DNA from 2 places in the Streptomyces sp. NPDC050703 genome. Region 1 is predicted to be linked to the other one. Evidence: riboswitches for the same ligand, from Rfam matches in the RefSeq annotation. Region 1 holds a riboswitch; the other holds the start of a gene.
The links. Region 1 has a riboswitch for cobalamin ahead of AB0I16_RS18530 (ABC transporter substrate-binding protein). Riboswitches for the same ligand answer to the same signal wherever they lie in the genome.
Positions count from the first base shown of each region.

Region 2: another riboswitch for cobalamin. It lies ahead of AB0I16_RS32165 (ribonucleoside-diphosphate reductase subunit alpha); the one in region 1 lies ahead of AB0I16_RS18530 (ABC transporter substrate-binding protein).

Region 1 is NZ_JBFAHX010000018.1:21,365-25,462, reverse strand. Features, by position in the region: gene AB0I16_RS18545 (alpha/beta fold hydrolase) at 1-791, shown strand, start outside; gene AB0I16_RS18540 (helix-turn-helix domain-containing protein) at 1,190-2,050, shown strand; gene AB0I16_RS18535 (VOC family protein) at 2,056-2,544, shown strand; cobalamin riboswitch at 2,552-2,738, shown strand; gene AB0I16_RS18530 (ABC transporter substrate-binding protein) at 2,804-3,838, shown strand; gene AB0I16_RS18525 (iron chelate uptake ABC transporter family permease subunit) at 3,898-4,098, shown strand, end outside.
Region 2 is NZ_JBFAHX010000056.1:8,645-12,742, reverse strand. Features, by position in the region: gene AB0I16_RS32165 (ribonucleoside-diphosphate reductase subunit alpha) at 1-1,889, opposite strand, end outside; cobalamin riboswitch at 2,017-2,147, opposite strand; gene mctP (monocarboxylate uptake permease MctP) at 2,289-3,932, opposite strand; gene AB0I16_RS32155 (DUF3311 domain-containing protein) at 3,929-4,098, opposite strand, start outside.

The sequences.
Region 1 (4,098 bases):
CGCCGGCCCCCGCGCTGCTCGTCCTGCCCGCCATGGGCACGCCCGCCCGCTTCTACCGCCGCTTCGCGCACGACCTGCACGGCGAGGGCCTGACGGTGCTCACCGCCGACCTGCGCGGCCAGGGCGAGGCGACGCCGCTCGCCACCGACCCGGACGCCCTCGGCCACGGCTACCGCGAGCTGGTCGAGGAGGACCTGCCCGCCGTCCTCGCCGCGATCCGCGCCGAGCTGGGACCCGAGCCGCCCCTGTACCTCCTCGGCCACAGCCTGGGCGGCCAACTCGCCCTGCTGTACGCCGCTTCGGGGCGCGGCCCCCGGGTGGCCGGGGTGGCACTCGTGGCCTCGGGTTCCGTCTACTTCCGCGCGTACGGCCCACTGCGCGGCCCCGCGCTCCTCCTCGGCGAACTGCTCGTCGCCGGGGTGTCGACGGTGCTCGGCCGCTGGCCGGGGTCCCGGCTCGGCTTCGGCGGCGACCAGCCCAAGGGCGTCATGCGCGACTGGGCGCGGCAGGGCCGCACAGGGCGGTACGCCCCCAGGGGCGCCACGCTCGACTACGAAGCGGCCCTCGCCGTCCTCGACGTGCCCGTACTCGCCGTCTCCGTGGAGCACGACACCCTCGCCCCCGCCTCCGCCCTCGACCACCTGCTCGCCAAGACCCCCCGGGTCCGGCTCACCCGGCGGCACTACACCGCACAGGAGGCGGGCGGCCACCTCGACCACTTCGCCTGGACGAGGACGGGCACCCCACTCGCCAAACAGATCGCATCATGGGCAACCAACCAGCACCCCTGACACCCGAGCCCCCAGCCCCACGGGGAACTGCGCGCGCACCCCCCACGCCCCGCAGACAGACGGATCGGCCAGCCCCTCAGGGGCGCGGGGAACTGCGCGCCCAACCCCCACGCCCCGCAGATAGGCGAAACGGCCAGGCCCCCCTCTCAGGGGCGCGGGGAACTGCGCGCCCAACCCCCACAACCCGCAGACAAGCGAAACGGCCAGGCCCCCCTCTCAGGGGCGCGGGGAACTGCGCGACCAACCCCCACGACCCGCAGACAAGCGGATCGGCCAGCCCCCAGGGGCGCAAAACCCCCACGCCCCGCAGAAGCCGAACCGCCAGGCCCCCGGCCAGCCCCCGCCCCGCAGAAGCCGAACCGCCAGGCCCCCGGCCAGCCCCCGCTCATAATGGAGACATGGCCTCCAGGGAGTTCATAAGGACCGTGCCCCACCTGAACGGCATGGTCATATCGGCGACCGGCTACCGCACGACGGGCCAGCGCCCGGCCCTGCACCGCGGCCTGCCGTCCCCGTACCTGACGGTGATCTTCTCCCTGGACGGCCCCATCGCCACCGGCCACACCCCGCAGCAGGCCACCGGCACGGACGCCATCCGCACGGACATCATCGTCGGCGGCCTCCACCAGAGCCCCGCCCACGTGGTCCAGCCCGAGCACGAGGCCGGCATCCAGCTCGCCGTCCACCCCCTCGCGGCCCGCGCGCTCCTCGGCCTGCCCGCGGCCGAGCTCACCGGCGAGCTGGTGGTCGACGGCAGGGACGTGTTCGGCGGGCGCGCCGCCGAGCTCCGGGAGCGGCTCTGCGGCCTCGACCGCTGGGAGGACCGCTTCGACGCCCTCTCCGTCTACCTGCGCCGCAGGGCCGCCGACGACCGGACGGCCGGTTCCGTACGCCCGGAGGTCGCCGAGGCATGGGCCTGGCTCGCGAGGCACCGCGGCGCGGGCACCATCGGCGGCCTCTCCCGCCACGTGGCGCTCAGCGAACGCCGCCTGACCTCGCTGTTCCGCGCCGAGACGGGCCTCACCCCGAAGCAGGCCGCGCGCCTGACGCGGTTCCAGCACGCCAAGACCGCCGTGGTCCGCGCGTCCGCGGCGGGCGCCCCGCAGGACCTGGCCCGGATCGCGGCCGACTGCGGCTACTACGACCACTCCCACCTCGTACGGGACTTCCGGCAGTACACGGGAGCCAGCCCCACCCGCTGGCTGGCCGAAGAGTGCCGGAATATCCAAGCCGGGGCACACCGCCCGGACGGAGAGTAGGAGGCATGGACACCACACGGGACACCACGCAGACCACCCCGCCCGCCACGGCACAAGGCACGGAACAAACCCCCGCACACGGCACCACCCCCGCCCCCACCATCTGGCCCGCCCTCCAGGCGGAGAACGCCCCCGCCCTGATCGACTTCCTCGTCGGCACCGTCGGCTTCCTGCGCACCGCCGTGTACGAGGACGGCGGCCGCGTGGCCCACGCCCAGCTCGACTGGCCGGAGGGCGGCGGCGTCATGCTCGGCTCGTACGACCCGGACGCGGCCGGCGGCACCTGCGGCACGCCGGGTACCGCGGGCGCCTACGTCGTCACCGACCGGGTGGACGCCCTGTACGCCCGCCTGACCGGGGCCGGAGTGAAGATCACCGCGGAGATCGAGGACAAGCCGTACGGCAGTCGCGAGTTCGGCATCGCCGATCCCGAGGGCAACCGCTGGTCCTTCGGCACCTACCGCGGGGAGCCGAGGCCCGCCGGGACCCCCTGAGCCCGCGTGATAACTTGCGCAAGCCAGTCAAACCCACACCTGGGCCAGGGAATCCGGTGCGAATCCGGAACTGACGCGCAGCGGTGAGGGGGACGGGCGGGGCACACGGCCACTGGGCGTCCACGGACACCCGGGAAGGCGCTCCGCCCGGCCGATCCCGAGTCCGAAGACCTGCTGGCGCCTCTGCCCGCACACCGGGCGGCAGAGGTCGTGACGCAGACCAGGCTCCGCGTATGAGCCGTGAGACCCAAGGGATCACGTGTCCTCGAAAGCCCGCATACGTACCTTCGCCCTGTCCTGCGCGGGAGTGCTCGCGCTGACCGCGTGCGGCGGCCCCGCCGGGGAGGGGACGGCGGGGGCGGCGAAGCCCGGCTACCCCGTGACCGTCACCTCCTGCGGTGCGAAGACCGAGGTCGAGGCCCCGCCGAGGCGGGCCGTCTCGCTGGACCAGGGCTCCACGGAGATCCTGCTCTCCCTCGGCCTCGCCGACCGCATGGCGGGCACGGGCACCTGGACCGACCCGGTCCTGGAGAACGTGGCGAAGGACAACGCCACGGTGGAGCGGCTCGCCGACCGCTACCCCGCCCTGGAGAAGGTCCTCTCCAAGGAGCCCGACTTCGTCAGCGCCTCCTTCCTCTACACCGTCGGCAAGGGCGGCGTCGCCGACCGCGCCAAGTTCACCGAACTCGGCGTCCCCGTCTACGTCTCGCCCAGCGACTGCGCGGGCAAGGACAACGCGGGCGGCGGCGACGGCAAGCGCGTCAAGACGCTCACCATGGACACCGTCTACGGCGAGGTGCGCGACCTGGCGAAGGTGTTCGGGGTCGAGGAGCGCGGCGAGAAGCTGATCGCCGGCCTGAAGGCGCGTGTCACCAGGGCCACCGAGGACATCGACGCCTCCGGCACCTCGCTCCTCTACTGGTTCGCCAACTCCGACGCCCCCTACATGGCGGGCTGCTGCGGGGCCCCCGGCATCATCACGCGCGAGCTGGGCGCCGAGAACGTCTTCGACGACACCCACGAGGAGTGGCCCCAGATCAACTGGGAGACCGTCGCCGACCGCGACCCCGACGTCCTCGTCATCGGCGACCTCACCCGCAAGTCGCAGTCCGCCGAGAGCGCCGCCGCGAAGATCAAGTTCCTGGAGACCAACCCGGCGACCAAGAACCTGACCGCCGTCAAGAAGAAGCGGTACGTGCTGCTGAGCGGCCAGGCGATGAACCCCACGATCCGTACGGTCGACGGCATCGAGCAGGTGGCCGCGGGGCTGCGGAAGTTCGGGCTCGTCAAGTGAGGTCCGCCGCTCCCGTGACACGGGACGCGTCACGCCGGGGCCCGCTGCCGCGGGGTCCGCTGGCGCGGAGTCCGCTGCGCCGGACTCTGCTCTGGTCGGCCGGGGCCGCCGCGCTCGTGCTCTCCGTGGCGGTGGCCGTCACCATCGGCCCCGCCGACATCTCCGTACCCGACGTCTGGTCGGCGGTGGCCGCACACCTCGGCTGGGGAGAGGCACGGCTGACCCCCATCAGGGACGGCATCGTCTGGAACCTGCGGATG
Region 2 (4,098 bases), on a different contig from region 1:
ACCCCCGCGATGGAGGCGATGGTCGCCGTCGGCGCGATGGCGAGCAGCAGGGAGTTGCGCATGCCGGTCTGTGCGACGCGGGCCCGCAGGGCCTCCCAGCGCTCGGGCCAGGCGAGCCGGACGTCATAGTGGTCGGGGTGCAGGACGCCGCGCGCGGTGCGGGTCTTCTCCCAGGCGGGCAGCGGTCCGTTCCGCTGGGCGAGGTCGGCGGACGCCTCGTACGCGGCGAGCATGATCCGTTCGGCGATGCGGGTGGAGAGCGCCCGTGCCCCGAGGGAGTCGAAGGGCAGCTTCAGCTGGAAGAAGACGTCCTGGAGGCCCATCACGCCGAGGCCCACCGGGCGCCACTTGGCGTTGGAGCGCCCGGCCTGCTCGGTCGGGTAGAAGTTGATGTCGACGACGCGGTCGAGGAAGGTGACGGCCGTGCGGACGGTCGCGTCGAGCCGGTCCCAGGCGAGGTCGCCCGAGTCCGGGTCCACGAAGGCGCCGAGGTTCACCGAGCCGAGGTTGCAGACGGCCGTCTCGCCGTCGTCGGTGACCTCCAGGATCTCCGTGCAGAGGTTCGAGGAGTGCACGGTGTGGCCGGGCTCCGCCGTCTGGTTGGCGGTGCGGTTGGCCGCGTCCTTGAACGTCATCCAGCCGTTGCCGGTCTGCGCGAGGGTGCGCATCATGCGGCCGTACAGCTCACGGGCGGGGATGGTCCTCTTGGCGAGCCCGGCGGCCTCCGCCGCGCGGTAGGCGGCGTCGAACTCCTCGCCCCACAGGTCGACGAGGTCGGGCACGTCGACGGGGGAGAACAGCGACCACTCCTGGTCGGCGGCGACCCGGCGCATGAACTCGTCCGGAATCCAGTGCGCGAGGTTGAGGTTGTGCGTGCGGCGCGCGTCCTCACCGGTGTTGTCGCGCAGCTCCAGGAACTCCTCGATGTCGGAGTGCCAGGTCTCCAGGTAGACGGCGGCGGCGCCCTTGCGCCGGCCGCCCTGGTTCACCGCGGCGACCGAGGCGTCGAGCGTCTTCAGGAACGGCACGATGCCGTTGGAGTGCCCGTTCGTGCCCCGGATCAGCGAACCGCGGGAACGGACGCGCGAGTACGAGAGTCCGATGCCGCCCGCGTGCTTGGAGAGGCGCGCGACCTGGTGGTAGCGGTCGTAGATCGAGTCGAGCTCGTCCAGGGGCGAGTCGAGGAGGTAGCAGGACGACATCTGCGGGTGCCGGGTGCCGGAGTTGAAGAGCGTGGGCGACGACGGCAGGTAGTCCAGGCGGCTCATCAGGCCGTACAGCGCGGCGACCTCGTCCACCGCCCGGACGCTGTCGTCCTCCGCCAGGCCGCTCGCCACCCGCAGCATGAAGTGCTGCGGGGTCTCGATGACCTGCCGGGTGATCGGGTGGCGCAGCAGATAGCGGCTGTACAGGGTGCGCAGGCCGAAGTAGCCGAAGCGGAAGTCGGCGCCGTCCGCGAGGGCCGCCTCCACCAGCGCGTCGAGCCGGGCCGCGTGCCGCGTCACGAACGAGGCCGTGCGGTCGGCGATCAGGCCCTCGCGGTGGCCCACCGCCACGGAGTCGGTGAAGGAGCGCACGCCCTGCGTGGCCGCTTCCTCGCGGATGCCGATCGAGAGCAGCCGGGCCGCCAGCTTCGAGTACTCGGGGTCCTCGGAGATGAGCCCCGCGGCGGCCTCGGTCGCCAGCTCCCGCAGCTCGGACACGTCAGCGCGGGCGGAGCGGCCCCGCAGCGCGGCGGCGGCGACCCGGCCGGGGTCGGCGTCGGGGAGGTCGGCGGTGAGGTCGGTCAGGGTGCGCAGCAGCGCGGCTCCCGGGCCGTCGGTTCCTTCGGCACCCTCGGCGGTCGGCGGCTTCGTCGCCGGCGCCGGATCGGCAGGCGCGATGGTCACGTGGGGCTCTCCCTCGCTCGGCTCCGGGACGGGGGAGGGGAGGGCGCACGGGGGCACGCGCGCAGGGCGGTGCACCGCGTCCACCGGCCCACTCCACGAGGCCCGGACGGTCGGCACCCGGGCCGGACGGCACGGGTGCGCTGCCGGCAGGTCTTCGGACTCCGCGTACGCCGAATGCGTACACGTCCACCGTTGCGGGACAGTTCCGGACTTGCACCGGATTCCCCTGCGGCGACAGCGAGCATGAGCATACATCTTGTGCCGGGCCGGGAAAGCGGGCCCACATCTTGTGTCGGTGCGGGGGCGGTCGTGGGTACGGCGAAGGGCCGCCGGTCGCCCGGCGGCCCTTCGTACGGCGGTGGACGGGGCCCCGACGGGCCCCTGTGCGGTGGGGCGCGGTCAGTGCACGGCGCCCGCGGTGGCCGGGGGCAGTTCCTCGATCACGCCGGGGTCTCCCGCGTCCGCGGTGTAGTCCTCGGGCGAGGTCTCGTCGATGCCGTCGGGGGCCTTCGCGGCCCGCAGGACGAAGGTGAGGACCACCGTCACGATGACGTTCAGGACGAACGCGGTGAGGCCGATGTAGCCGATCTCGCCGATGCCGGGGATCTCGTCGGAGGAGCCGCCGAAGTGCTTCTGCGTGGGCGAGGCGACGCCGTACGCGGCCAGGGTGCCGTAGGCCATGCCGACCGCCCAGCCCGCCAGCAGCGCCCAGCGGTGGAACCAGCGCGTGAACAGGCCGCCGACCAGCGCCGGCATCGTCTGGAGTATCCAGATGCCGCCCAGGAGCTGGAAGTTGATCGCGACGGTCTTGTCCATGGTGAGGACGAAGGCCAGCGCGCCCACCTTCACCAGGAGCGAGACCAGCTTGGAGACCTTGGTCTCCTGCTCGGCCGTCGCGTCCGGCTTGAGGAAGTCCTTGTAGATGTTGCGCGTGAAGAGGTTCGCGGCGGCGATGGACATGATGGCGGCCGGGACGAGCGCGCCGATGCCGATCGCGGCGAAGGCCACGCCCGTGAACCAGTCGGGGAACATGTTCTCGAACAGCTGCGGGATCGCGAGCTGCCCGTTCTCCACCTTGACCCCGGCCGCGATCGCCATGAAGCCGAGCAGCGCGAGTAGGCCGAGCATCAGCGAGTACAGCGGCAGGATCGTGGTGTTGCGGCGGATCACGTCGCGGCTCTTGGACGAGAGCGTCGCCGTGATCGAGTGCGGGTACATGAAGAGCGCGAGCGCGGAGCCGAGGGCCAGCGTCGCGTACGTCCACTGCCCCGCCTCGCCCGGCGCGAGCCCGGCGACGGGCTTGCCCGCCGCGTCGTTGGCGGCGGAGAACTTGTCGCCCGCGGCCCGGAAGATCTCGTCGAAGCCGCCCAGCTTGATCGGGATGTAGATGATCGCCACGGCGATGACGAGGTAGATCAGGCCGTCCTTCACGAACGCGATCAGGGCGGGGGCGCGCAGACCCGAGGAGTACGTGTACGCCGCGAGCACCGCGAAGGCGATCAGGAGCGGCAGGTCCTTGATGAACCAGTTGGTGTCGGGGCCGCCGCCGACGCCCATGACGTCGAGCACGGCCTGGATGCCGACGAGTTGGAGCGCGATGTACGGCATGGTGGCGAGGATGCCGGTGAGCGCGACCGCCAGGGAGAGCCCCTTGGAGCCGAAGCGTCCGCGCACGAAGTCCGAGGTCGTCACGTAGCCGTGCTTGTGCGAGACCGACCAGAGCCGCGGCAGGAAGGTGAAGATCAGCGGATAGACGAGGATCGTGTAGGGCACCGCGAAGAACCCGGCCGCGCCCGCCGCGTAGATCGCCGCGGGGACGGCGACGAAGGTGTACGCGGTGTAGAGGTCGCCGCCGAGCAGGAACCAGGTGACCCAGGTGCCGAACGAGCGGCCGCCGAGGCCCCATTCGTCGAGGCTCTCGGTCTCCGCCTTGCGCCAGCGGGCGGCGAGGAAGCCCATGACGGTGACCGCGACGAAGAAGAAGACGAAGACGGCGAGTGCTATGCCGTTGACACCGTCGGTGCCGGCCGCGAGGACGTTCATCGGCCCGCACCCCCCTGGACCCGCTCGGCCCCGCGGGCGCGCTGGTCGCGCTGCCACAGCTTGTAGGCGACCATCGTGAGCGCCGTGGAGAGCACGACCCACAGCATCTGGTACCAGTAGAAGAACGGGATGCCGATGAAGGTCGGGTCCACCTTGGCGTAGGAGC